4 regions of the Colwellia sp. RE-S-Sl-9 genome follow, and region 3 is predicted to be linked to each of the others. Evidence: predicted binding sites of a transcription regulator. Region 3 holds the regulator's gene; each other region holds the start of a gene.
The links. Region 3 encodes LexA, which represses DNA repair genes until DNA is damaged. Its sites were predicted from a motif close to TACTGTATNNNNATACAGTA; they were not measured.
Positions count from the first base shown of each region.

Region 1: the regulator LexA is predicted to act here: its motif matches at 3,962-3,981, upstream of ACM9HF_RS05865 (DNA topoisomerase III).
Region 2: the regulator LexA is predicted to act here: its motif matches at 4,143-4,162, upstream of dinB (DNA polymerase IV).
Region 4: the regulator LexA is predicted to act here: its motif matches at 2,711-2,730, upstream of ACM9HF_RS00410 (DNA recombination protein RmuC).

Region 1 covers NZ_CP182631.1:1,350,800-1,358,254, forward strand. Annotated here, with positions in the region: gene ACM9HF_RS05835 (SbcC/MukB-like Walker B domain-containing protein) at 1-540, opposite strand, end outside; gene sbcD (exonuclease subunit SbcD) at 537-1,829, opposite strand; gene ACM9HF_RS05845 (GNAT family N-acetyltransferase) at 1,951-2,586, opposite strand; gene ACM9HF_RS05850 (DUF3192 domain-containing protein) at 2,722-2,958, opposite strand; gene ACM9HF_RS05855 (hypothetical protein) at 3,196-3,363, opposite strand; gene ACM9HF_RS05860 (hypothetical protein) at 3,570-3,905, shown strand; gene ACM9HF_RS05865 (DNA topoisomerase III) at 4,016-5,938, shown strand; gene syd (SecY-interacting protein) at 5,953-6,519, opposite strand; gene queF (NADPH-dependent 7-cyano-7-deazaguanine reductase QueF) at 6,598-7,446, shown strand.
Region 2 covers NZ_CP182631.1:4,573,913-4,581,367, forward strand. Annotated here, with positions in the region: gene ACM9HF_RS19925 (NADH:ubiquinone reductase (Na(+)-transporting) subunit D) at 1-497, shown strand, start outside; gene nqrE (NADH:ubiquinone reductase (Na(+)-transporting) subunit E) at 503-1,126, shown strand; gene nqrF (NADH:ubiquinone reductase (Na(+)-transporting) subunit F) at 1,190-2,413, shown strand; gene ACM9HF_RS19940 (FAD:protein FMN transferase) at 2,663-3,676, shown strand; gene nqrM ((Na+)-NQR maturation NqrM) at 3,785-4,006, shown strand; gene dinB (DNA polymerase IV) at 4,176-5,234, shown strand; gene ACM9HF_RS19955 (hypothetical protein) at 5,306-7,455, opposite strand, start outside.
Region 3 covers NZ_CP182631.1:3,463,472-3,470,926, forward strand. Annotated here, with positions in the region: gene ACM9HF_RS14945 (sulfatase family protein) at 1-1,087, shown strand, start outside; gene ACM9HF_RS14950 (hypothetical protein) at 1,250-1,612, opposite strand; gene ACM9HF_RS14955 (lipase family protein) at 1,537-2,397, opposite strand; gene ACM9HF_RS14960 (DUF6795 domain-containing protein) at 2,394-3,047, opposite strand; gene ACM9HF_RS14965 (hypothetical protein) at 3,175-3,669, opposite strand; gene ACM9HF_RS14970 (DUF1294 domain-containing protein) at 3,851-4,444, shown strand; gene ACM9HF_RS14975 (hypothetical protein) at 4,806-5,150, opposite strand; gene lexA (transcriptional repressor LexA) at 5,260-5,874, shown strand; gene coxB (cytochrome c oxidase subunit II) at 6,424-7,455, shown strand, end outside.
Region 4 covers NZ_CP182631.1:101,464-108,918, forward strand. Annotated here, with positions in the region: gene ACM9HF_RS00400 (RNA polymerase sigma factor) at 1-535, opposite strand, end outside; gene putP (sodium/proline symporter PutP) at 900-2,387, shown strand; gene ACM9HF_RS00410 (DNA recombination protein RmuC) at 2,741-4,123, shown strand; gene ACM9HF_RS00415 (hypothetical protein) at 4,179-5,030, shown strand; gene ACM9HF_RS00420 (DUF2141 domain-containing protein) at 5,094-5,642, opposite strand; gene ACM9HF_RS00425 (dialkylrecorsinol condensing enzyme) at 5,658-6,581, shown strand; gene ACM9HF_RS00430 (beta-ketoacyl-ACP synthase III) at 6,589-7,455, shown strand, end outside.

The sequences.
Region 1 (7,455 bases), 2.1 Mb from region 3:
GTAAATTTCAGTACCCGTTAGCTCTTCGAGTAATTCTGCTCTATCTTTAGCCGGTGCATTTAAAAAAGCTGCAAATTCGCCTTGAGATAACATCATAGACTTGGTGAAACGTGGAAAGTCTAAGCCGGTTACTTTAGCAATTTCGGTTCTAACTGTTTGTAATTTTTCAGCCAAAATTTCGCCATCAAGGGTTGCCAATTCAGCTTTAGCGGCTTGTAAGTTACCGTTGATTTGCCCTTTCGCTTTACGCTGACTCCAAAAAGCACGGTAACCTTTACCTTTTACTTCAAATTCAACCTCGGCCAAACAAGATGCAGTATGACGTGTCATCAACTGGTTTTGATTGTCAGACACGGTAAGTCGTGGTGTACGGTGATATAAAGCTAAACAAATAGCATCTAAAATAGTAGTTTTACCCGCGCCTGTTGCACCGGTAATCGCAAATAAGGCGTTGTCTTTAAACGGCGCTTGTGTGAAATCAATTTTCCACTCACCTTTTAACGAGTTAATATTTTGAAAGCGTAAACTTAAAATTTTCATTGCGCTTTCTCCTCATTTTTTACTGTTTTACTATTTAATTCTTCTTGGGCTTCTTCAACGGCATGTTGAAATAAATGGGTAATTCGAGTTTTACGTGCCTGTTGCTCTTCTGTTTCCCAATGTTCGACAGCTAAACGGCTTTCAAAAACCTCATCTAACGAAAGTTCATTTAAGGTGATTTTCTTTTGATGGCTTGGCATTAATTCTCGCGCTTTTTTACTGCGTCTGATCAACAAGATTTCTACCGGAAAATCTTCAATTAAGGTTTCAATACGAGCAGTTAAGTCTTGTAAATATTCAGCACTATTTATTTCAATATCTAACCAAATTTTAGTGTTATCTTGAAGATCAGAACTGGAGCTATCAACTAAAGATAAATATGGTTCTATGTCTTTATTTAACGACTCTAAATTTGTTTTTAAGGTAACTAAAGGCTGAAAGCACGGTATGTCAATTTCGCTAATAATACGTTCAAATTTATCTTTTTTACCGGAAGCTAAAAATTCAATCATAACAATGCGTTTAGTTTGACTGGCTTCATCAAAACTTAGCGGAATAGGAGATCCGCAGTAACGAATATGTTCGGTTTTTGCGACTTTTTGTGCGCGATGTATATGCCCTAAAGCAATATAGTCGGCATCAGGAAAAGCATTGGCAGGAAAGGCTTCTAATGTACCAATATAAATATCTCTTACTGATTCAGACGTGGTTACGCCAACCGTAGTTAAATGCCCTGTGGCAATAATAGGATATTGTCCTTTCGATAAATTTTCTGCTTGATCAAACAAGGTTTGGTAGTGGCCACTTATGGCTTGTTGCAATGATTGCTGTTTTTGCGAAGCCGATTGCCCTGCACTACTTTTAATCACATCGCGTGGTCTAATAAAAGGAATGCCGCATATAACAGCTTGCGCTTCGCCTTGCTTGTTATTTATGGTGAAGACTTGCTCATCAATATTATCGCTAACCGCTGGAATAACCCTAGTTGATAAACTTTTAAGTAAAGTTTTAGACTCGCCCAGCATAGCAACCGAGTCGTGATTACCCGCCATAATAATAAGTTGGCAATGAATGTTATGCATTTGGCTAATAAAGTCGAAATACATTTCACGCGCATAACTTGGCGGTGTGCCTGTATCAAAAATATCGCCAGCAACAATTACCGCATCAATACTGTTTTCTTGAACTTGTTCAAGTAACCAATCAAGAAAAAGTTGATGTTCTTTAGCACGACTTTTGCCGTAAAAGTGTTGTCCTAAATGCCAATCAGAGGTGTGCAGTATTTTCATATGAGAGATATTTTGTTAGCGCGATTTATTGGAAAGGATTCTACCTGATTTTAAACGAAAAAACGGCTTTAAAAGCCGTTTTATTTAATGAATAACTAAATTAAATTACGAGGATAATACACTAACGATAATGAACCATTAAAGTCCCTGATACATTACCAACACTCACTTCTGAAAACGTTTTGTAATCAACATCGTTAAAAAAGTCTTGGTATTTTTTCGTTGTTACATAAACTACAACACCTTCACTGTCCTTGTCTTCTTCTAAAATAGTATTAATAGCAGCAACAAGATAATGACCAAACCCATGATGTTGATGCAACGGATGTATTGCAATAAACGACAACATATGGAATTTATTCAAAGGCACTGCAGCAAGTATTTTTTCTTCTTTTTCAATCATTTGCTTGGTACTAAAATAACCAGCGCCTAAAAGCATTTTTAAACGCCAATGCCAAAATCGATCTTTTCCCATTCCTGTGTCCGGCTTATTTAAACAAGCAACACCAACAATGCTTTCACCTAAATACAAACCAACCATAGGTTGTTTAGCGGTCCAAAAAGCATTGAGTTCTTCGCGAATTGATGTTCTTAGTCTTTGCTCGTAATCAGGTTTATCGCCATTAAATATTTCAAGAAAAACAGGATCATCATGGTAGGCTTGATACAATAAAGAAGCAGCAAGTTTTAAATCTTCAGCGGCTAAATATTCAGCTCTAACATTTAAATCAGTTTTTTCAGACACGGTATCACCCATCCTATTTCCTCACTTTATCCAGAATAATTTTAAAAGTTAAACCACTATTGAATTAAAACGGTCTACATAATTATAGACGATATACAATATCAGCATATTTTATAGTGAGCAAATTTCAAACAAATGATGCTAATATTACATCGCCATCAGCCTTTTATAACTTTTACCTTCACCTGTATCGGTTAAAACACCATTTTCGAAGTGTAAATAAGTACATTCATCTTTTGTTGTTAACCCATCTTTATGTATTCGTTGTGTTCTAAAATAAAGTACTTTAATTTCTTGTTCTTTAACTTGGTAAGATTCAGTAAAGTCAGCAACACCTAGCGTATCAATAACTTTTTGATGGGTTATATATATACCCGTAACCATTCAAGATGCAGGTTTCAGTGGGAACTAAAAACAATTTAGGCAAGGTATTAAATTTACGTCATGGTTATTCCCTGACTAAAGTTAATAACGCAGCATAAATTGTTTTTAGACCCATCGTAGAAGCACTTGAGCAAAATCACTTCTTCGTTAATGCTTTTTATAAGGGAACGACCATTATTGCAAAGCATTGCCTTGAATTGATATCGCTCAAGTGCTCTGAAATAGCCTCTTGATTGGTTACGGGTATAAAGGCATGTTAGCTATTTTTTTGCGGTTTTCAAATTCGCGCTCGTGATCATTTTGAAACATGTGATCTCTATCGTCACCATCAATGGCAATAACGCAGCCACTTAAAGTAGTAGCAATCGGTGCAACAAGAAGTAAAGCTAATAATGTTTTTTTCATGATATTTCCTAATAAGATAAAAATTACTGTGATCACTGAGCAATAATAAGTCATCACAACACTGAGTATTAATTCAATTAGCAAACACTAAACCAAAAATATAACTACTTGATTTAAAGCTATTTTATTTATAAATTAAAGATAATCGTATTTAAATTTAGTAAAATACACTAAAATTTAGCTACATTAACTTTAGGTTTATAAAAATGACTAACTTTGAAAAAATTATAATTATCGCCAATCAATTAGCTAATGAAGGAAAAAAACCTAGTGTTGCTTTGATTAAGTCAAAAGTCGCAAGCCCATTACCTTTACCTCAAATAATTAGTGCATTAAGAAGTTGGCAACACGAACCTGAGAATTGCGTTTTATTTGAAACATCAGCACCAGAAGATAAAAATACTCCCTTAATTGAGAATGATGAATTATCTGCTGAATTAATTAATGAAGCTATTACGGTAGCAATAGATAACGCACTTGGACCTATTAAGGCTGAACTAGCCAAAGTAAAAGCGCAGCTACTACAATTAACTCAAAAATAAAAAAACAGCTAAAAACAAGTTAAATTCTTTCGATTTATTTTACACTTAGCAATAAAGCATGTATAAATAAACAGTACAACTAATAAGTAGTGTAAACAGGTTTAATAGAATTGAAGTTATTTATTGCGGAAAAACCCAGTTTAGCAAGAGCAATTATCGACGTATTGCCTAAACCACATAAAAAAAATGATGGTTTTATTGAAGCAGGAAATGGCGATATTGTTACTTGGTGTATTGGCCATTTGCTAGAGCAAGCTCCGCCTGAAGATTATGATGTAAAATATAAAAAATGGGTTGTTGAGCATCTACCTATTATTCCGCAACAATGGCAATTAAAACCAAAAAGTAAAACACGAAAACAACTGACAGTGATTAAACGCTTAATTAAGCAATCAGATATTATCGTAAATTCTGGTGATGTAGACAGAGAAGGTCAAATTCTAGTAGATGAAGCCATTAGTTATTGCGGAGCTTCCAAAACCAAAATAAATAACGCCTTACGTTGTTTAATAAGTGATATGAATTTTGCTGCGGTAAAAAAGTCTGTTAACAACCTAAAGCCTAATAAAAATTATATTCCCTTAGCTACATCAGCCCTTGCTAGAGCAAGAGCCGATTGGCTTTACGGTTTAAATATGACACGTTTATGCACGCTGCAAGGACAAAAATCTGGCTACCAAGGCGTATTATCGATAGGACGAGTTCAAACACCTATTTTAGGTTTAGTGGTAAATCGTGATATTGAAATAAACAACTTTATTTCAAAACCTTTTTATGAGGTACTAGCAGACATAGCCACAAACAACGGTGAAAAATTTCAAGGAAAATGGCAACCAAGCAAAGCTTGCGAACCTTACATGGATGAAGAAAAACGCGTACTATCAAAAGAGCTTGCGTTAAATGTAGTAAACCGAATTACTGATCAACCCGGTAAAATCACCAAAGTAACGCAAGATAAAAAACAGCAACAAGCGCCGTTACTTTTTAGTTTATCTGGCTTACAAATAGCGGCTGCAAAAGCATTTGGTATGACCGCAAAACAAGTATTAGATACTTGTCAAAATCTTTACGAAAAACACAAACTCATCACCTACCCAAGATCAGACTGCCAATACTTACCCGTTGAGCATTTAAACGATGTAACAGCCGTTACCAGTGCCATTAGCCAAGTTTCAAATAAACTTGCACCTATGCTTAAATCAGCTGATTTAAAGAAAAAAAGCCGAGTATGGAATGATAAAAAAGTCAGTGCACATCATGCCATTATTCCTACCGCTAAAAATAAACCAACAGGTGTATTATCTTCAACTGAAGAAAAAATTTATGAGTTAGTAGCACGCCAATATATCGCGCAGTTTTATCCTAATTTTGAATATGTAGATAAACAAATTGATACTGTTATAAGCGGTGGGCTTTTTATTAGTAAACAAAAAGATATTGTTAAAAACGGTTGGAAAGATTTATTTCCCTCATTTAATAAAAATAAAGATACTAACTCTCAAGATAAAGAGTTTTCAGCAACCCAATTACCTAACGTAAAAGTGGGCGATACAGTACATTGCTTACAAGGAAATTTGATAGAAAAAAACACGAGCCCACCTAAACCTTTTACCGACGCGACTATTTTGTCAGCCCTTACTGGCATAGCGCGTTATGTAACAGACCCAGATATTAAAAAAGCTTTACGAGAAACAGACGGTTTAGGAACTGAAGCAACACGTGCGGGCATTATAGAGTTACTTTTTAAGCGCCAATTTTTAACACGAAAAGGAAAAGAAATAAGAGCAACAGAAATAGGGAGAAAATTAATTACTGCTTTGCCCTTACGAATTTCACAACCCGATATGACAGCTCTTTGGGAATCGCAGCTTGAATCAATAAGTACTCAATCACTCAATTATCAAGCCTTTATTGGTGGTGTTGAACAAAACTTAGGGCAACTAATTAACGAAGTAAAAAACATTAGTTTTACAGGGTTACCGCAATCAACTGCCCCGAGAAAGTTTACGAGAAAACGAAAAGCTAAAAAGTAAACTAACGGTTTAATCTAAGAAGCGTGCACACTCGGCGTTAAACCCGCAATAAATTCAACAAGATTATTAGCTAATTTTTTATGAGGCAAACACCCTACTTGCTCGACCCAAACTTCACCCGTTTCATTATCAATTGAAATGATCATGTCGTCTTCATCTGTTACCGCAAAGAAAATAGTAATACTCTGCTTTAACTTTTGTTTCATCATAATATGGCCTATCAGGTTTTGCTGTAGCCTTTCAAAGTCATCTTTGTTCCATGGTAAAAGTAATGAAAGCTTGCCATCGGCACTCTCAGCTTCAATTGATTCGCTATATACACAGGTAAAATAGTCTTTTATGTCTTGATGAAGTGAAAATTCAAGCGCTTTTTCAACATTTTCAAAATTTAAATCACTATCAATTTCAATAGGCTTCCAGTAGCTTTCTTCTTCGTTACTTTGCCCTTGTTCACAAGGAGAAACCCAGTCTTTATCTGATACAACGACAGGTAATTGGTGATGAACTTCCTGATACTTTTCGATATAAGAAGTGGTAAATGCTAACAAAGTATTTTTTACAGAAGTATTTGGTAATGTCATATCAGAGAAAGATCCTTTAAAATAAACGCATATTCTGCGTGCAAAATACGTTAACACAATATTGATAACAAGCCCTTTATGACTTTATACAAAAATTCTATCGAACTAAACGATTTATCTTTAGGTAAACCTACTGAATATTGTAGTGAATACAACCCTCAATTATTACAAGGCGTACCTCGCTCGTTAAACAGGGATGGTTTAGGAATAGATGCAAATAACCTTGCCTTTAAAGGTGAAGATGTTTGGTACGGTTACGAGCTTTCTTGGTTGAACAGTAAAGGTAAACCTATTGTTGCTGTTGCTGAATTCAGATTTGATTGCACTAGCCCAAATATTGTTGAATCTAAGTCGTTTAAACTTTATTTGAATAGTTTTAATCAAAGCAAATTTAGTACTTGGGATGAAGTACAAAAATGCTTAACTCAAGATTTGTCTAAAACAGCTGGCTGCCAAGCACGTGTAGCTCTTTTTAAAATTGACGAATGTACCGCCTTAAATATTGCTTCAACTTCAGCAAAGTGTATTGATGACATAGATGTAACTATTGATACTTACGATATTAATCCAGCCTTATTATCACTCTCTGATAATAACAATAGTGTTGAAAATAAAGCCTTAGTCAGTCATTTACTAAAGTCTAATTGTTTAATTACCAATCAGCCCGATTGGGCCAGTGTTTATATTACTTATTCTGGTACTGAGATAGATGAAGCATCATTATTAAGTTACTTGATTTCATTTAGGCAACATAACGAGTTTCATGAACAATGTGTTGAACGAATTTTTACTGATTTGATGAATGCTTTTACGCCCGAAAAGCTTACCGTATTTGCTCGTTATACAAGAAGAGGTGGATTAGACATTAATCCTTTTAGAACAACAGAAAATATTATTGCTCCTTGTTTAAGAACATTAAGACAATAAGTAGCTAAC
Region 2 (7,455 bases), 1.1 Mb from region 3:
CATTAGCTGTTATTGTTGTTACGGCATTTTCTAACTTGTTTATTTCGATTATTCGTAATCAAATACCTTCAAGTGTTCGTATTATTGTTCAAATGGCAATCATTGCATCATTAGTAATTGTAGTTGACCAAGTACTTAAGGCCTTTTCTTATCAATTATCGAAAGAGCTTTCTGTATTTGTTGGCTTAATTATTACTAACTGTATCGTTATGGGCCGTGCAGAAGCTTTTGCTATGAAAGAAAAGCCTGGTGTAAGTTTCATGGACGGTATCGGTAATGGTCTAGGTTATGGTTTCATACTAATGAGTGTTGCTTTTGTTCGTGAACTATTTGGATTCGGAACAGTCTTTGGTATCGAAATATTATCATTGATTCAAAATGGTGGTTGGTATCAAGCAAATGGCTTATTAGTATTACCATTTAGCTCATTCTTCCTTATTGGTTTCTTAATTTGGGCAATTCGCCAATGGAAACCAGAACAAGTTGAGAAGGATTAGAACTCATGGAACATTATATTAGTTTATTAGTTAAAACGATTTTTATTGAAAACATCGCTTTAAGTTTCTTCCTAGGTATGTGTACTTTCTTAGCTGTATCTAAAAAAGTAAGTACTGCTATGGGGTTGGGTGTAGCTGTTATCGTTGTACTTGGTATTGCGGTTCCAGCTAACCAAATAATCTACCAAGCAATATTAGCGCCTGGTGCTTTAGATTCAATTATGGGGATTACAGACCCTAAAGAAACAATTGATTTAAGTTTCTTATCATTTATAACGTTTATCGGTGTTATTGCTGCATTAGTTCAGATCCTTGAAATGGTGTTAGATAAATACTTCCCTGCGTTATATCAAGCATTAGGTATCTTCTTACCGTTAATTACGGTTAACTGTGCGATTTTTGGTGCGGTATCATTTATGGTATCTAAAAACTTAACGCTAGGTGAATCTGTTGTTTATGGTGTTGGCTCTGGTATCGGTTGGGCATTAGCTATTGTATTGCTTGCTGGTATTCGCGAAAAGATGAAATATTCTGACGTTCCAGATGGCCTTAAAGGTTTGGGTATTACGTTTATTACTGCAGGATTGATGGCTTTTGGCTTTCTTTCTTTCGGTGGTATTTCGTTATAATAAGATTAACAAGGAATACGAGTTGTAACTTGTATTCCCCTAGAAAAGTATAAGGAAAAGTCGATGGAAATCATTCTCGGCGTAGGCATGTTCACTGCGATCGTTATAGCTTTGGTTCTAGTAATCTTATTTGCTAAATCGAAGTTAGTTGCAGAAGGTGACGTGACTATTAGTATAAATGGCGATCCAGATAAAGCAGTTACGACTAGTGCTGGCGGAAAGCTATTAGGCGCACTTGCTGACCAAGGTATTTTTATTCCTTCAGCATGTGGTGGTGGTGGTACTTGTGGACAGTGTCGTGTACATGTTCATTCAGGTGGTGGAGATATTTTACCAACTGAGCAAGGTCATATCACTAAACGTGAAGCTAAAGAAGGTTGTCGTCTTTCATGTCAAGTTGCTGTTAAGCAAGACATGGAAATTGAAGTAGAAGACGAAATCTTTGGTGTTCAACAATGGGAATGTGAAGTTATCTCTAACGATAACAAAGCAACTTTCATTAAAGAACTAAAACTACAAATTCCAAATGGTGAATCTGTACCGTTTAGAGCCGGTGGTTACATTCAAATTGAAGCGCCAGCTCATCACGTTAAATACAGCGATTTTGATATTGATGAACAATACCGTGGCGATTGGAATCATTTTGGCTTTTTTGATGTTGAATCAAAAGTTGATGAACCAACGTTACGTGCATACTCAATGGCTAACTATCCTGAAGAAGAAGGCATTATCATGCTTAACGTGCGTATTGCTACGCCTCCTCCAGGAAGATTACACTTACCAGCAGGTAAAATGTCATCGTACATCTTTAGCTTAAAACCTGGCGATAAAGTTACTATTTCAGGTCCATTTGGTGAATTCTTCGCGAAAGATACCGATGCTGAAATGGTATTTATTGGTGGTGGTGCTGGTATGGCGCCAATGCGTTCTCACATATTCGATCAACTTAAACGTTTAAACTCTAAGCGTAAAATGAGTTTCTGGTATGGTGCACGTTCACTACGTGAAATGTTCTATGAAGATGACTATAACGGCTTAGCGGCTGCTAATGACAACTTTGAATGGCATGTTGCACTTTCAGACCCTCAACCAGAAGATAACTGGGATGGTTTAACAGGTTTTATTCATAACGTATTACATGAACAATACTTGAAAGATCATGAAGCGCCAGAAGATTGTGAGTACTACATGTGTGGTCCACCAATGATGAATGCTGCTGTTATTCATATGCTTAAAGACCTTGGCGTAGAAGATGAGAATATCATGTTAGATGACTTTGGTGGCTAATATTTTATTTTAAGCTGCCTATTGGCACTACTTCAGCGTTGGATGTACTCATTGACTATCGTCAACTCCGTGCATCCGCCTTGAATTAGCACCACTATTCTTCGCTTAACTTTAAAATATAATTCACACTAAAATATTTAATTAATATTTTATTTAAAGGCGACTTAGGTCGCCTTTATTATTTATATAAGTGCAATTTACTATCTAATAGAAGTGCATTTACATAAATAATAATCTTTTGGAAGTTGTATGAAAAACTTAATATTAATCACGCTTGTTTTAACTTTACTGACGGGATGCTTTCCTAGTAAAAACTTAGACAAAAAAGAAGTACTACTGCAAGGTAGAACAATGGGAACCACTTATAATATTAAAGTGATAGTAGAAAACGACTCTATTGATACCCAATTACTACAAAAAGATATAGACAGTGCGCTTGTTAATGTTAACCAAGAAATGTCTACCTATATTCCTGATTCAGAGCTTTCACATTTTAATCAATTACGATCGTCAGAGCCTGTTACTTTATCTAAAGGTTTAGCGCGTGTTATTGAAGAAGCTATTCGTTTAGGTAAATTAAGTAATGGTAAGTTAGATGTTACCGTAGGGCCTTTAGTAAACTTATGGGGATTTGGTCCTGAATATCGTCTTGAAAAAGTGCCTTCTGATGAGTTACTCGAACAAACTAAAAGTAAAGTAGGTATTGAAAATATTGAGTTAGTAGATGGTCGATTAAGTAAAAAAATTGATGAACTCTATATTGATTTATCTACCATTGCTAAAGGCTACGGAGTCGATCTAATTGCCGAGTTAGTGGAAAGCAGAGGCATACACAACTACTTAGTAGAAATTGGTGGTGAAATGCGTTTAAAAGGCTTTAAAGATACTGGCGAGTTATGGCATATCGCTATAGAGAAACCAGTAACAACCGAACGCGCTGTTCAGCAAGTTGTTGTTCCTAAAAATAACGCTGTTGCTACTTCTGGTGATTATAGAAATTATTTCGAATCTAACGGGCAACGTTTTTCTCATATTATTGATCCTGCTACAGGAAAACCTATTAATCATAAGTTAGTCTCTGTAACGGTAATTCATCCATCATCAATGACGGCTGATGGTTTATCTACAGCATTAATGGTGATGGGCGAAAAAGAAGCGTTAGCTTTTGCAGAAGAAAATGAAATAGCTGCTTACTTTATTAGTAAATCAGAAAATGGCTTTGTTGAGCAAAGCACGGTAAAATTTGCTCAATATCTTAAATAAAAAAAATTAAGCGAGAATATTGTTTACATATACTCGGTCTATATTAAAAGTTGTGCTTTAAATAGAATAAAGCATGAATACATTTGAACAAAATATTAAGGTTACATTGTGGGTATCTTTTTAATTACATTATGTTTTTTTCTCGTGGTTGTTGCTGCAATGGCCGTTGGTTATATTTTTCAAAATAAAACACTTGCGGGCTCTTGTGGTGGTTTATCTTCAATGGGCATTGAAAAAGCTTGTGACTGTGATAACCCGTGTGAAAAAAGAATTGAACGTGAAAAAGCCGCTGCTCTTAACGAAAATTCTATAGATATTAAAAATATCTAATTATAGTCGACTATTTTAACGACCTAATAGCTTTACAGCTTTATATCACTCCAACAATTAAATAAGTGGTGCAGCATGTATCACTTATTTCTTCGTTCATTATCTTCCTCATTGTAAATACCTAACAACTCCTTTAAACTGTTTTTATATACAGTGCTTTGAGTTTTCTATGGTTCGTAAAATTATTCATATCGATATGGATTGTTTCTATGCCGCAGTAGAAATGAGAGATAATCCTGAATTAAAAAATGTGCCTATGGCCGTTGGCGGTAATGGTCCTCGCAGTGTTTTATCCACTTCTAATTATATAGCTCGCCAATATGGTGTACGTTCAGCTATGCCAAACGCTAAAGCCTTTATGTTATGCCCTGATCTTATTATTGTGAATGGCAGAATGGATGTATATAAAGAAATATCGGTAAAAATTAGAGCTATCTTCCAAAAGTATACAGACCTAATAGAACCTTTATCATTAGACGAAGCTTATTTAGATGTTACCGACTCTAAACACTGTCAAGGTAGCGCGACACTTATTGCTGAACAGATCAGACAAGATATTTTTGATGAACTCAATCTTACCGCTTCAGCAGGTATAGCTCCCAATAAATTTTTAGCCAAAATTGCCAGCGACGAAAATAAACCTAACGGACAATGTGTTATTACGCCTGACAAAGTTAACGACTTTGTTGAAAAAATGTCGCTCAGTAAAATTCCCGGTGTAGGCAAAGTAACGTTTGAAAAACTTAAAGCACATGGCTTAGAGTTTGGGCGAGATGTTATTGCCTACGAAAAATCTGAACTTATTAATAAGTTTGGTAAATTAGGCATCTCTTTATGGCATAAATGTCATGGCGTAGATAATAGAGAAGTGGTTACTAGTCGAATACGTAAGTCTGTAGGTGTTGAGAGAACCTTTGCTCACGATATTAGCTCAGTAGAAGAACTGAGTGAGTATATGCATGAAAAGCTGATTCCTGAGCTAAAGCGGCGTTCTGAATCTTATCTTCAAACACGAGATATCAGTAAATTAGGGGTTAAAGTTAAATTCAAAGACTTTCATCAAACCACTAAAGAATTTAAGCATCATAGTTTTGACGATGATATTTTTAATCAGCTTTTACAAGAAGCATTAGCTCGCGGAGAGGGTAAAGCGGTGAGATTATTAGGTGTACATATTGGTTTGGGGGAAGAAGCTGACGAGCAACATCAATTTGAGTTGGAGTTATAAAGAGATTAGGGCTACAGCTAACTTATATTGTTAATGCAGCCCTTAATTAGTTTTAAAATTTAATGGAATTATTACTCAACGTTTAACACTACTTTGATTGTTGCTGATGCAAGGTTAGCAACATCATATACAATGATCTCGTCGTGATATATACCAGAAGCTAACGTGTTGTAATCGACTAAGGTAATAATAAGCTCACTTGGCTTTTCAGTATCTTTAGTTCCTACTATCCAATCTTCATTTCTTAAGGCTTGCCAGCCACTATCAATATTGCCTAAATTAACAATAAACTGTTCATCTTCCGGTTTAGCTAACGGTACATTAAAGGTTACTTCAAGTGTGTCAGGCATAAATGGCGCTATGTTGGCAGTAATATTATTACTTGATTTATCGTTTGTTATTATGTGTTGAGCACTGAGTGAAAAACTAATATCAACAGGCGATATATTAAATAATTGAGTATTGTTAGAGGCAGAAATACTCGACATTAATTGTTGTTGCGTACTGTAGGTATTAATGTGTGTTTCATACAATATAGGTGAAGTATTAGGTACTTTAATTGTTCTTATATAATGAGGCTGATTAAGGCTATTTAGGTAAACAGAGTGAGTAACTATATTATCTTCACTTGAGGTTATATCTTCATTTACAATTGTTTCAGTGGCTTGATCCGCTCTTAGTACCGTTTCTTCTTTCGCTAATAAACCATTATCAGTAAAGCTTGTACCATCAAAACTCAGCCATTCAGATGTTTTACTCACAAGGTATAGATTTTTTTCATCGTTAGTTACGGCTAAATCTATAATAGGTTCTTCATCAGGCAGACTCGTAGGGTGGTAACTATGAGTTAAGTTAGTGGCTACTTTTTCTGTGGTATAGTCGTTTACTTCAACTTTAAATCTTTTTATTTTAGATAAACTCGAATCCGTATTATCAATTGCAAATACACTATGAGTTAATTCAGCAACTGCAATTTTAGTTGGGTTAAATCCTTCTTCATTATTAAAGTAAAGGCTTTTTAAGTTTTCGTCTGCAAACTCTAAAGCGGTTGTTAATACAAAATATCGGCCAGACAATCTAACGATACGATCAGGTGCAGCAACTATCGTCCAATCTTCAATTTCACTTATGGTATTGTCTGCTAAGTTGATTCTATATCTATGGGTAACCGTAGATGTTTCATCATCACTCGTTGTTGTTTCAGTTGCTTGAGCTAGCAAGTAGGTGCCTTGTGGGTGCATAACAAACTGTGCTACTTGGGTGCCTTCAGGTGAAGCAATTAAAGTATTAAGCAATTCCCCCGTGTAAATATTAAACACTTTAATTTCATTATTTACACCAACATATACCAAAGGCTGCGAAGGAGATGTTGCAATCGCATTAGTGTTTACTAAAACATTACTCAGATCTATATCTTGTTTTTCAGTTAAGGTAGTTGAATGAAATAAACTTACGCTTACAACATCAGTAATAGCTTCGTTTGTAGTATTTGATTCAATACTAATGTCGGCTAGTGATGTTGCATTTTCAGTTACCTTTGAAGTATCTGCGCTTATTTTAAGGGTATTTCCATCTGCTAAAGGCGTTAAAGTTAGCCAATCAGCCGTTGTAGTTGCTGTCCAATCAATCACTTTTTCTGCATTGTTTGATACAGATATAACCGTTTCAGTTATGTTGCTATTAGGCGTAGAAACTAAAGCAACATGCGGTTGGCTAGCAAAAAGGTAAGTGTTATCTAACCCTAGTTCTACAGGAATAATAAACTCTTCACCTGTTGTCGTATTTTTTAATGTGATGTCAGTTTGTTGTAAACCTGAATCGGTAAAAGAGCTGATATCAGCTGAACTGGTTAGTGTCAGAGTTTTAGTTTCAGTATCTTTATCTAAAACAGGTGTTAGCCAAGCCGCTGTTGTAGAAGCTTCCCAAGTATCATCGGTTGAATTAAGAAGAGTAATAGTTTGGCTTGCTATGTTATTTTGTCCCGCAACTGATTTAAAACTAAAAGCTGGAGCAATTAATATCGAAACATCTATATCATGATGAACAAGATCAACACTGTTGCCTTCAATACTGCCAGTAGAGAGCCTAACTTTAGTTTGATATAAATTAGGTATATATAGATCACTATCTAAAAGCTCAACATAAACCGTTGCGGAATTGTCGGTTACATTCTCTGTTCTAAACTTTATCCAAGATAGTGGTGTTGAATCGGGAGAAAAAC
Region 3 (7,455 bases):
TAGACCAGGCATGCCAAAAGACCACTGGGACCATTATAAAATGGTGCAACTGTTTAGAGATTTTTATGCTGGAAAAACCCAATATAAATCTGTAGAAGAATTTATGCCGGTTGGATATAACCGACCATTAGGGCCTGAGGATAACTCATGGTCACCTACCGATACAACGCAAGGTGGTTTTTATCAAGGTGGTAAGCACTGGAGCGAAGTACTAAAAGATGATGCAGTAGCTTTTATTGAGCAAGCGGCCACTAAACCTGATCCATTCTTTATGTATATAGCTTTTAATGCGCCTCATGATCCAAGGCAAGCTCCGCAAGCGTATCAAGACAAATACACAGCAGCAGAGTTATCACTACCTAAAAGCTGGCAAGCCAATTACCCAGAAAAAGACCTAATAGGTAATGGGCCAAGCTTACGTGATGCTGCTTTAGCGCCATTTCCTAGAACGGAATATGCAACTCGTGCACACCTAAAAGAATACTACGCACTAATTACACATTTAGACACACAAGTTGGCGAGATAATGGCGGCTCTTAAAGCCAGTGGAAAAATGGATAATACTTATATTATTTATACCGCCGACCATGGTTTAGCGGTAGGCGAACATGGCTTATTTGGTAAGCAAAATATGTATGACGAAAGTATCAGAGCACCTTTTATTATTTGGGGGCCAGGTATTGAAGGTGGACAAAAAGTTGATGCCAATATTTACCTACAAGACGCAATGGCAACGAGTTTAGAACTCGCAGGAGTTGAAAAACCAGACTATGTATTTTTCAATTCAATTATTGATTTAGCTAAAGGACAAACTACAAAAAGTCATTACGACGCTATTTATGGCGCATACGTAAAAAGTCAAAGAATGATCAAAAAAGACGGATTCAAACTGATTGTTTATCCTGATGCTAATAAAGTTAAGTTATTTGACTTGAAGGCAGATCCTGACGAAATGCAAGATCTTGCTAATAACAATATGTACTTATCAAAAGTTAAAGACCTGTTTTCAGAATTGTTGAGATTACAAAACAGTTTTGAAGATCAAGTCGATTTAACGCAAATGTATAAGCAATACGTAAAATTTTAATTGTTACCTCTAAAAACAACCCTTACTAAGTTGTTGATATGTAATATTAATTGTGTTTTTTGTGTAAATAATTTTTTAGAAATAAAAAATCCGATGGGCTAAGGCTCATCGGATTTTTTCACATTAATAGTTAAAGGTAGTAATTACCCATGTAGTGTATCTTTAAAATACACGGTCAATAGCTTGTTTTGCTGCGGTGTATAAGGTTTTTATCATTAAACCTAATACCCAACGAATAAACTTAGCACTCATTTCAGTAACCGCTTGGGTTCTTTTTCCTACAAACACTAACATGTGTCCTAAAACTCCTCTTAACTCTTCGGCAACTTCAGGTGACTTAGCTATAGATTCATGTAAACAACGTGCGAGAATGTCGTAAAACGACAAGCCAACACCTAGAGCTGCTTGTCCAGCAATAACCCCATATTGGCCTGTTGTTTTTAATAGTGTTAATAATGCATCAGTAATAATTTGCTGCCAACGCTGTGAAAATGAAGTGTTGTAACGTTGTTCGTATTTAAGCACTGTATGATTATGATGTAAGGTTTTAAATGAGCCCCCATGCTAGTGTAATCTTTATAAGCTTTTACTGTATTAACATAACCCGGTGTTGATTTTGTCATAGAATGAGCTCCAAGACTAAAAGACGCACCACTATTCATTGCTGTTTGATATTCGCCTACCGTATGAGTAAAGGGCCAAACAGGTACACTGGGTACGGGATCTGCCCCATGAGTTACACGGTAATGCTCAATATTCATCGCTGCTCTGTGAACTGAGTTACTAAGTACTACGCGTGGGGAACCAAAGGTATAGAGCTTTGTTTTAATGCCCGATTCACTTGCCCAAATAGCCGTTAATTCAGCAATAGCACCACCTAAACTATGCCCAACAACGTGCAAGCAACGGGGTTTGTGTTGAGTTATATATTGATTAAATGCAGGGCGCATACTACTGAATGCTTTATGAAACCCAGCATGTACGGCTAAATTTTTAGGTCCAAGGGTAACTCCTACGTTTAAGTTAGTTAACCAGTCAGCAGGGGCGGAAAATTTAGTCCCGCGAACACCAATAATATGGTGTTTTTTAAATTGTGATGAGGTGCCTTCTGCGGTTAACGCAAACCCTGTACTACGATTTAATAGTTGGTTAACTAAGCCACCACTTATGCCTTGTATTTGATTATTAGTGATTTTGAAATTATTTTCAAAATCATTGTGAAAAACCTCGTTATAGCTTGTCGATTTTCTGATGTCATAGACTCTATCAGCAACGCTCGCTGCAGTGCTGGGTGATATTACTCCATTCATAATTTAACTGCCTTCCCTGTGCCTTGTTCTGTTAGTTTATTAAAATTACCATCATGGATGCGGTATTTTGTTTCATTATCAATATGTAACCAAGTTGGTATATAATCCTCATCCCAACGGCAAATGCTAGAGGCTGTATGGTTAAGGTGCTCATTCTTATTATTTTTGAACTGAAAACTCACGCGTTTATTGCTTAATTCGCAATTTAAAAAAGTGAGCTTTTTAGTAAATTCTGGTACTTCTTTATAATCCCGAGGAGTTGCTATCCAAAGGGGAATGGGAGCTCCGTCACGATCAATAGTAATTTGTTGCGATACCCTATCTTCTGAAAAAGGTTTACTCGGAATGGAAGAGCGAATATTTTTTTGTGGAAAATAAAAATGCCCTTTATTATCCGTAATAGCCGTGTCTATATGATCTTTGCCATCGATATACATTAACGAACGTTTAATCTCAATACTAGCAACAGGCTCACCATTTTCGGTGACTATGCCATTGACTTCAGAACATAAAAATACGTCTTGTTTTTTAAACCAACCAAACATATCAACTCCTTGACTTATAATAGGAAAAGCAAGCATACATGGAATAAGTAATAACAAGATAAAACGAGGGCGAGAAAGAGAAGTGCGTTTTCTGCGTTTATTCATTTGCTATCCTTGCTGAATATTTGCCGATATCTTATCCAAGAGATCCAAAGAAGTAAATATGGCTTACTTTATTTTACCTGACGTAGCTTTATAACAAAGACACTAATTTCACTATAGATTTGGCGTCTTATCTATAACCTGCCGCTTGTTTAACAAAGCTAAAATGGGTTAACACTTCTTCAAGTTCTAATTTTATTTGAGCGCGTGCTTTTTTAGTATCGTTTTGGGTATTTGAAACAATCGCCATGGTAGTTGGGTGCACTAATAAGTCTTTAGCGTAATAACAAATAGGTGAGTCAACTTCGGGTAGTTTACCGTCAGAATGATAATCGCGCTCAATGTCATCAAGCGAGATGGTGAGCATTTCATCAGAGGCAGATAAAACCGCAGATAAGTAGTTTTTACATGCACTTTCTTTATTCATAAATTCAGGTAACAGTTGCTTAGAAAGCTCAACAAGTTCAATGCTTTTTTCGGCTAATGTTTTAAATGAAGCACTTGCTATATTTACTTCAATTGTTTCTGCAAGCTGTTCGTATTGCTCCCAGTTATTTGTTTTAGTTGCGTTTGCACTTAAGGTAAATAACGCTGTGGATAAAGCAACAATTAATAAGGTCTTCATTTTACTTCCTGTAAAGTATTTAGTGATTTTTAAACATAAGCTTAAATAACAGGGGTAAACTATATCGTAATTGTACTTTTATATAAACGAATACCATCTTGAGAAATACTCATATCACCTCATAAAAAGGGTAATATTATTTATTTTTAACAAAGCTTTAAATTACTAACAGGAAGTGAAAATGCGCTTAAAAGGAAAGTTAATAAAATGGAATAACGACAAAGCGTTTGGCTTCATTGCACCTAATGGTGGTGGAGAACACGTTTTTATTCACAAAACTGCTTTTTCAAATCGTCAGCGTGATCCTCAAATAAACGATGTTATTACTTTTTCAATAAGTAAAGATAAGCAAGGCCGCTATTGCGCAGACGAAGCAACATATGCAGGTGAAAAGTTAAAGAAAAAACAAGCTAAAAGTATTAGTAAGTTTTCTATCTATTTATCGGTTATTTTTTTAGCAAGCATAGCATTAGCTTTAATGATGGGATATTTACCTGAAAATATTGTATTTATATATTTAGGTATGAGCTTTGTTACCTTTTTTGCGTATGCGCTTGATAAGTCTAAAGCAAAACGAGGGGCGTGGCGTACTCCAGAAAGCACCTTACACATTTTAGCTTTAGTTGGTGGCTGGCCAGGTGCTGCAATTGCACAACAAATGCTTAGGCATAAATCTCAAAAAAGAGACTTTAGAATTGTTTTTTGGTTAACGGTTATTATTAATTGCTGCGCGTTAGTATGGTTGGTGTCGTTTAATGGCAAACTTATTTTTTAACACTACACTAAGGTATAACTGCTAGTATTTAGCTTTTATACCCGTTACCAATCAAGATGCGTATTTCAGAGCACTTGAGCGATATCAATTCAAGGCAATGCTTTGCAATAATGGTCGTTCCCTTATAAAAAGCATTAACGAAGAAGTGATTTTGCTCAAGTGCTTCTTCGATGGGTCTAAAAACAATTTATGCTTCGTTATTAACTTTAGTAAGGGAATAACCATGACGTAAACTTAATGCCTTGCATACATGGATGTATGTACTTAGATTTTGTTTGGAACGTAAAATCTGTGCCTAAATTGTTTTTAGTTCCCACTGAAACCTGCATCTTGAATGGTAACGGGTATATACACCATCGAGCTAGCTAATCTTCCACGCTTTAAATATCGACTCGGTTACTCCCAAGCTTACCAGAGCGCCAGAATGTAGGGTTTCAATTTCTTGTAATACCATAGTAATAAACTTATCTGGCGAGGCTATATTATTTTCGTGACAATAACGTGTGATGGCAGGTTCAATTTTACTACCCTGAATTCTGCTACGAATGATTTGTGCAATCACTTCTTTTCGTTCGGCTCTGTACTGAATTCGGTAGCTGTCTATCTCTCCTAACGAGTCTTTAACTACATCATATTGCTCGCACGACTTTATATACGCCCATTGAAAAAGCTCTAACGCGGGAAGAACATCATTCATTCTTTTCATAAAAGTTACACAAACCCCAACAAAACCAACAGGGTTGCGTTTATTTACAGGCTGTATATACTAACAGTTATCACTGTTGAAAAACACAGGTTATAACCTAAGGAATATAATGCGCCCATTAACTCCCAGACAAGAACAAATATTTGATCTGATTAAAGAAAAAATATCTGAAACGGGTATGCCACCTACACGTGCTGAAATAGCTGACTTTTTTGGTTTTAAGTCGGCTAATGCTGCTGAAGAACACCTTAAAGCGTTAGCTAAAAAAGGTTATATAGATATGCTACCGGGCACTTCTCGTGGTATTCGACTTACTGAACAATTTGTAGAGCAAGATGGCTTGCCTTTAATTGGCAGGGTTGCTGCTGGTGAGCCAATTCTTGCGCAAGAGCATGTTGAAGAGCATTACAAAATTGATGGCACTATGTTTAAACCGTGCGCCGACTATTTACTCCGTGTAAATGGTGAGAGTATGAAAGATATTGGTATTCTTGATGGCGATTTACTCGCTGTGCATCAAACCACTGATGTAAAAAACGGACAGGTAATTGTAGCAAGAGTCGAAGATGATGTTACGGTTAAGCGTTTTAAGCGTGAAGGTAATGTTGTGTATTTACATGCTGAAAACGAAGAATTTTCACCTATTGTTGTTGATTTAACAACGCAACAATTTAATGTTGAAGGTATTGCTGTTGGTGTTATTCGTGCCGCTGATTGGATGTAATATTTATTTGTGTTTGTTACACCAAACTACTTAATACCATGAACACACAGAGTTTACTTTTTAAGCGTTTTTAATTTAAAGTAAATTCTGTTTTATCTCCTTTTAGTCCTATTTTTAACTTTAGTTCCTCGTTTTAATACTTCAATTCTCTCAATTCAGGTGATTGCTCACTCTTTGATCAAAAAATAATCACTTTGCTTTTCTTGAAATAAAATTATTAATTGTCTTAAATAATAGGGCTGTTTAAAAATAAAACAATCTTTAGCCTCATTACCTATAAGGCTTTCAGCATCTTAGAGTTGTTACTCTATTGTATTTGTTAATATTTATTAATGTAATAACTCTAATTTAAAATTTGACCTAGATTAATATTTGAGTAATTCTAGAATGGAAAGTATACAAAATGATATTGAGTTGAAGTTTGATACTTAACACTCGTAGAGCGAATAATAATAAATATAGAATAGCGAAAACGTTCAAAGTATGACTGTTCATTGAACAGGTTTTGCCTTTTTTGCGTTAACAGAGGAGTGAGGGAGATGTCGAGTTATGAGACGTAACCTATGTTGGCTGAGCTTGGGAAGTTTATTTTCGAGCTCAGTATTAGCAGATATGCAGTTAAATTTAACCAAGGGTGTAACTGAGGTAAGTAGAGATGTTTATGATCTACATATGTTGGTTATGTATATTTGTACTGTTATTGGTATCTTTGTTTTTGGTGCCATGTTCTGGTCAATGGTCTTTCACCGAAAATCTAAAGGCGCAAAGGCCGCATCTTTCCATGAAAGCACTAAAGTAGAAATACTTTGGACCGCTATTCCAATCGTAATTCTAATTGCCATGGCTATTCCAGCCACTAAAACGTTAATTGAAATGGAGAATAATGACGATTCAGACGTTACCATTCAAGTGACTGCGTCTCAGTGGAAGTGGCATTATAAATATTTTGATCAAAACATTGAATTTTATTCTGTTTTATCAACTCCACGCGATCAATACGAAAATCAATCAGGTACTTCAGCAGCTAAAGGCGAGAATTATTTACTTGAGGTAGATAAGCATCTTGTTATTCCTGCTAATAAAAAAGTACGTTTTTTAATTACGTCTGACGATGTTATTCATGCTTGGTGGGTGCCAGCGTTTGCTGTGAAGCAAGATGCTAACCCCGGTTTTATCAACGAAGCTTGGACAAATGTTGATAAGCCAGGTATTTATCGAGGCCAATGTGCAGAACTTTGTGGTAAAGATCATGGGTTTATGCCGATTGTGGTTGAGGTGAAATCTGAAGAAGATTATGCCAAATGGCTTGATGAGCAACATGAGTTACTTGCACAAGCTGCTGAAGCTGAAAAAGCCTCGTTAAATGCCTCTGTTCCTATGGAAGAGTTGATGACGTTAGGTGAAACAACTTATGTCGCTTATTGTGCTGCGTGTCATCAAGTGGCTGGTACAGGTCTTCCTCCTGCATTCCCTGCACTTAAAGGTAGTCCTGTTGCTACAGGTGATATAGCGACTCATATTTCAACGGTTTTTAATGGTAAAGCGGGTACTGGAATGCAAGGTTACGGCAAGCAGCTTTCG
Region 4 (7,455 bases), 1.4 Mb from region 3:
GAAGTTCAAGTTCATTGATTTCATATCCTTGTGCATAAAGTGATTGTTTGCACTGTTTTAAGCCTGTAGCAATATATTTCTCAACTGAACTAACTGATACATCCATTTTTTTTGCTATTTCTTTATGGCTTAAGCAGTATAATTTTCTTAACAATATCGCCCGACGGTTTTTTTCAGGTAATGAACTTAATACTTTACTAAAACGCTCAAACTTACGTTTTTGGTATAGCTCTTTTTCAACTTTATTATCAACATCGTCTTCTAGTAAAGCCTCATCTAATTCTGTATGTATTTCTTTTGATTGTTGTATTAATTTTTTTAGAACTAAATTTCTTGAAACAACAAATAGGTAATCTTTAGGGGATTTTATTTGTTGTTTAGCATTAGAGTTTAAAACCCTAATAAATGTTTCCTGTAAAATATCATCAACATCTTGTTGTTTTACACTCATCTTCATAATCGAACGCACTAAACCATCTCTACATGATTGAAAAGCGGCTAAAACTTGATTGTTCGACTGCTTATTTGTTGGCATTTAATGTTTCCAATAATACGCTATTTTATTAAAGAGTTTAGTTACGGCTTAATCCGTAATTATTTTAGTAAAAACGATAAAAAAATATTACATAGAAATGAATATTCAAGTCACATTCAAGGTGACAAAATGTTCATCTTGATAGGGGATGAATGTATTTAAATATAGCGTATAACAAAAATAGATTATAATCGAAAATTTCTTAAGCTATATTTTATAGAAGGTTATGTTTGTTGATAAAAGCTGATGATTATAAATATTTTGATAAATATGTATGGATTAGTTGTTAGATAGACTCTTTAACTGTATTGATAAATAAATTTACGTACACAATTAAAATATAATTATAACGGTGGAAATTATTTTGGAATTTGAAACACTTTTTTCTTTAGGTCTTTATTTTAGTGCAATGCTTGGTATAGGGCTTTATTCGTATTATAAATCAACAAATGATGTTTCCGGATATATGCTTGGCGGGAGAAGCTTAAGCCCAAGTGTTGCTGCGCTTTCTGCTGGAGCATCTGATATGAGTGGTTGGATGTTAATGGGCTTACCTGGCGCTATGTATATTTCAGGTCTGAGTAGTTTATGGATTGCAATAGGCTTAGTTATAGGCGCATTTTTAAATTATATTATCGTTGCGCCTCGCTTGAGAACTTATACTGAAGTGGCTAATGATTCAATTACATTACCCGATTTTTTTGAAAATCGCTTTAATGATAAGTCACGCATGTTAAGGATAGTTTCTTCGATTGTTATTGTTGTTTTTTTCACGCTTTATACCTCAAGTGGTATTGTTGCTGGTGGCAAGTTATTTGAAAGTTCTTTTGGTTTAAATTATGAAGTTGGCTTATATGTTACAGCGGGTGTTGTTGTAGCGTACACATTATTTGGTGGTTTTTTAGCTGTGAGCCTAACTGATTTTGTTCAAGGCTGTATAATGTTTGTTGCATTGGTCTTAGTGCCCATAGTAGCGATTAGTGAAGTAGGGGGCTTATCAGAAATGCATTCAAGCATTAATACCATAAATCCTGCCTTGTTAGATGTTTTTAGTGGGGTGAGCTTAATTGGTATTCTTTCAGCGATGGCTTGGGGGTTAGGTTATTTTGGTCAACCTCATATCATTGTTCGCTTTATGGCTATTCGTAGTGTTAAAGATATGCCTACAGCTCGTCGTATTGGCATGAGTTGGATGATTGTTTCTATTATTGGAGCTATGGCTACAGGCTTTTCTGGTATTGCTTATGTGGCCAAAACCGGCATAGAGCTTGATGACCCTGAAACTATTTTTATTCTCTTGTCTCAAATTCTATTTAGTCCATTAATTGCTGGGTTTTTATTAGCAGCAATTTTAGCTGCCATTATGAGTACCATTTCTTCCCAACTATTGGTTACATCAAGCTCTTTAACTGAAGATTTTTATAAAACATTTTTACACCGCGATGCTACAGATAAGCAACAAGTATTCGTAGGACGTATATCTGTGTGTTTAGTGGCGTTAGTTGCAATTTACTTAGCTTACGATCGAGACTCATCTATTTTATCATTAGTGAGTAACGCTTGGGCAGGTTTTGGTGCCGCTTTTGGGCCTGTTGTTATTGGTAGTTTATATTGGAAAAAAATGACCAAAAATGCTGCTTTAGCTGGAATGATAACAGGAGCGATAACTGTATTATTATGGGTCTATGTTCCTATCACTATTAATGGTGAGTCATTAAGTTCAGTAATGTATGAAATCGTTCCTGGGTTTATTTTATGTTCTTTAGTTATTTATGTGGTAAGTAAATTGGCACCTCAAGATGATACTGAGGTTTTAGCTAAGCATGATGAAATGTTAACGCATCACATTTAATTTTATAGCGTATTTGAAATATCGCTGGATATTGAGATTTTGGTATCTAGCGAAGTTTTATACCCGTAAGCATTCAAGTGCTCTGAAATAGTCCCTTGATTGGTAACGGGTATAAGACCATTCTAGTCAGCCTAATGGTTAATTACTTGTAAAGCTATCTCACAGCCTTTAGTACTAGCAGCGTTACAGCCAATCATAAAACTATTTTTAATCAAAGTCGTCATAGTTGTTTTAAACTATGACCAAGCTTTTGGCTTATTTAAATAAACTTCACATTATTAACGAATTAAACTTAATCTTAGAAAGAAAATATGCTCTAATTAAACTGGTTATTTATACAGTTTTGGACAGGTATGCAAATAGACGAGTTATTTAGGTTGTTAAACGAGTATTCAACAGTAGGAATTTTTATATTACTTGTTGTGATCTTTGTTATTAATATCGTTCAGTATTTTAGTCAGCGATCGAAAGTGTCTTTAATTAACGAACATTTATTTCAGTTAATAAATGATCAAACCTTAGCCAAACAAAATAGTATTGAACGAGGTGTTGAATTAAGCCAATTAAGTCAAATTACGCATTCATTTAAACCTTACATGGAACAACAAATTGCTGATCTGAAAATGAAACTCATGCGTCAGCAATTAGAGCAAAGCCAGCAGCAACAACAGCAACAAAATACATTCAGTGAACAAATTCTTAAAGCGCTACATGAACACCAACAGCAGTTTAGTCAAAATCAACATAAAGCCGTTGACCAACTTGTTGAACATTTATCTAAAGCAAGTCAATCTAATCGCCAAGAACTCGCTAAATCTCTTGAATCGTCTGCTGTACAATTAAGCCAAGGTATTGAAAAACTCACTGAGTCAACCGATAAAAGACTGAAAGAAATTAACGCGCAAGTTGAGCAACGCTTAGCGGAAGGCTTTGAAAAAACCACTAAAACCTTTAATGATATTTTGAAAAGACTCGCGCTTATTGATGATGCTCAAAAGAAAATAACCGAGTTATCAACCAATGTTGTGAGCCTACAAGAAGTACTTGCAGACAAACGTTCAAGAGGGGCTTTCGGTGAAGTACAACTTACCGCGTTAATCAGAAACGTGTTACCAGAACAACATTTTTCATTGCAGCATACTTTATCAAACGGAAAAATAGCAGACTGTTTATTAATGTTGCCCAAACCTACGGGTAATGTAGTTATCGATTCCAAGTTCCCATTAGAAAGTTATAAAAAAATGGCAGATAATCAGTTAGGTGATTACGATCGAAAAGCCGCTGAACGTCAATTTAAAGTGGATATTAAAAAACATATAAATGACATTAGCGATAAATACTTAATAGATAAAGAAACCTCAGACGGCGCTATTATGTTTATTCCTGCTGAAGCTATTTTTGCCGAGATACATGCTCATCAAAGTGACTTGGTTGATTACGCTAATAAAAAACGCGTTTGGTTAGCGTCGCCAACAACGTTAATGGCTATATTAACTACGTCTAGATCAGTACTGAAAGACGAAGAAACACGTAAACAAATTCATGTAATACAAGCTCATTTATCAGGTTTGTCGGATGATTTTGGGCGCTTTAGAAGTCGATTTAATAACTTAGCCAAACATATAGATCAAGCGGCAAATGATGTTAAGCAGATTCATACCTCAGCAGATAAAATATCAAACCGTTTTGAAAAAATAGAAAGTGTTGATTTAGATTTAATTGAAGAAAAGAAGTAAAATAAATTTTTAAGCCTATTTACATTCGGTACATCGTATTTTTAAAGGACTATTTGTGAAAAAATTATTAACGTCAGCTTTAGTATTATTTATTATTTCGTTTAGCTTCATAGCCAAAGCTGATGTTTATCAGCAACTTATTTCGGGTAACTTATCTCAAATAAAAATAGCTTCTCAAACAATGGCTGCAGGTCGTGAAAACACTCGAAATAATGCTGATATATTAGCTGAAATATTATTATCTAAATATGAAAATGCGCTATCTATTGAAGTAGATACTTTATCTTGGGCATGTAAAGCGTTAGCGGCGACAAACGATGGACGTTATAGAAATTTACTTATAAATATAGCGAATAGTAAAACTCATAAAAAATTAAGAAAATACGCCAAAAGTTCTTTTAAAAAACTCCCTAAAAGCCAAGATGAATATAAAAGAGGGAGTATAGATTTAACTGCAGTAAATAAATCTTCAGTAAATAAACCTGAAGTAAACAAGCCGCTAAAAATTAAATCTGTTGTACCTAAAGCGAGCTTAAACAAAAAAGAACGTACCTTGTTTGCTATTGCAAAAGGAGACTTACGTTCAATAAAAGCCATTGCTCAAAGAGTTCAAGCTAATGGCGAGGTTGATAGTGATATTGCCGATGCTTTAAGCGAGTTTATTCTCAATAACCATACCAAAGCCGCAGCATACGAAGTTGATCCACTGGCTTGGATTTGCCGAGCATTAGGTGCTCTTAATAATGGACGTTACACTCAAGTTATGGAAATTGTCTCTGAAAAATCGAATGTAGCTAAAATAAGAGATTATGCTCATGATGCTTATAACGACTTACCAAAAGTTGAAAACTCTTATGTTAAAGGTACGGTAGATTTCAACGCTATTATTCAAAAATATAAGGCCTAACTTAAAACGCTAAAGCTTTTGTTTAATTGTCGATTTTATAAAAGCTTTGTGGGGAGAGTTGTATCACTTGTGTTTCTTCTTTTTCTTCTTTTTAGGATGCTTAAAATTAAGTGGTATCGTCATATCCGATTGAACCAAAAACATTGTATCTTCAATTGTAGGCTCACCGCTAAATAAACTGGGGTTTTGTGAAAAAGCTACAGGCTCTTTAGGAATTGAAGATATAGACGTATCTAATATATTGTTTTTATTTATATCTTGAAAAGCTCTGATTGAATATTTCCCTTGCGTTACCCCATCAAAATAAACAATAAGCTGATTATCATTTAAGGTAATAGTTTTTGTTTTTAGTGGCTTGAGTAACGTCCATTGTGCTGACTTTTCATTAACGATCTTAAATAATTCAAATGTTATTGGCGCATCAAGTGTTTTTAATTTTTTGATGGTGATGGCTAACTTAAATGCTTTATCTTGTGGTGTAGCGAGTGAGATAAAACTAAAAAAAAAGAATGTAAATATAAATAAGTATATGAGAGGCTTGAAGTTCACGAGTAGGGCATTTTTATTTACAAAAGGTTTTGCTATGATACGCCACTTAATTTTATCGGGCAATAAAAGGACTATTTAGTGCGAAATGTATTAGTTATTGGTTATTCGCAAACAGGGCAATTAACTCAAATAACAAACGCTATTACAGGGCCTTTAAAAGCAGCTAAAGACATTAATATTGATTACCATCAAGTTGTTCCTAAAGCAGCCTATTCTTTCCCTTGGTCTTTTTTTGATTTTTTTCAAATAATGCCTGAATCGGTTTATATGAAGCCGATCGAATTATCATCGCGTGCACCTATCCATAAAAAATACGATTTAATTATTTTGTCTTATCAAGTGTGGTTTTTGTCGCCTTCTTTACCTATATCAAGCTTCTTACAAACAGAAGACGCCAAAATACTTTTTAAAAACACGCCAACTATTACCGTACTGGGTTGCCGTGGTATGTGGTTAACTGCGCAAGAGAAAATGAAAGGTTTATTGAATAATTTAGGCGCGAAGTTAATTGACAATATCGTTCTGGCAGATGAATGTGGCGCTGGTTTTAGCTTTTTAGCTACACCTCTATGGATGTTTACTGGCAAGAAAAAATCATGGTCTTGGGTGCCAAAAGCAGGCGTTTCAGATAAAGATATTACGGATGCAAAACGTTTTGGTGATGCGATTATTGAACGATTTGAAGACGTTGAACTAAATAAAAAAGATTTGTCTGAACCGATAATGCAAGGGTTGCAAGCGGTAAAAGTAAATGAAAAATTTATTTTTAGTGAAAAAATAGGGCATCGCAGTTTTAAAGTTTGGGGCAAGTTATTAATGCTTTTAGGTCCTCAAAATACGATACGTCGAAAATTAGGGTTATGTTTTTATACCACTTTTTTATTAGCTTTAATTATTACTGTTGTACCTATTACCGCATTAATTATTAAATTACTTTCTTCAATTTTTAAAGATAAAATATCTAAACAAAAACAGTATTATGCTCAACCTTCAGGAGAGTAAACGAGCTATGGTAAAACGTGTATTTATTAATAACATTTCAGCAGTACTTCCTAATGAGAAAGTTTCAAACTCAGATATGGAAGAAGTTATTGGTAAAATAGCAGGTAAAAAATCTCGTGCTAAACCTGTAATTTTAAGAAGTAACGGTATTAAATCTCGCTACTATGGTATAGATCCTCAAACAGGTGAATTTAATTATACTAATGCGTCTTTAGCCGCAGCTGCCGTACGTAAACTTTTTAATTCTGAAGCTGAACTAAACGCTATTGATAGCTTAGTTGCTAGTACTTCTATGGCAGATCAAGTTATGCCAAATCATGCAGTTATGGTGCATGGTGAATTAAAGAACCCTCCTTGTGAAGCTGTTTCAACGTCAGGTATTTGCTTATGTGGTATAACTGCATTGAAATATGCTTTTTTAAATATTAAAGCCGGTGAAAGTAATAAAAGTGTTGTGGTAGCAAGTGAACTTGCGTCAGGTATTATGAAATCTGAGAACTTTGAAGCTGAATGCGAACATAAACTTTCACAGCTTAATACAACACCTGAAATCGCTTTCGAGAAAGACTTTTTACGCTGGATGTTAAGTGACGGCGCAGGTTCTGTTTTAGTGTCAAATGAACCTAACGCCAAAGGAATCTCGTTAGAAATTGATTGGATTGATGTATCTTCTTTTGCTAATGAAATGGAAGCTTGCATGTATTCTGGAGCTGACAAAAAAGATGGGCAACTCGTTGGTTGGATGAATTACAGTGCTCAACAAAGAGAACAGCTCTCGATAATGTCGGTGAAGCAAGACGTTAAATTGTTAAATGAAAATATTGTAAGAACCACTGTTGAAAAAGCTTTGTCTCAAATTATCAGTAAAAGAGGC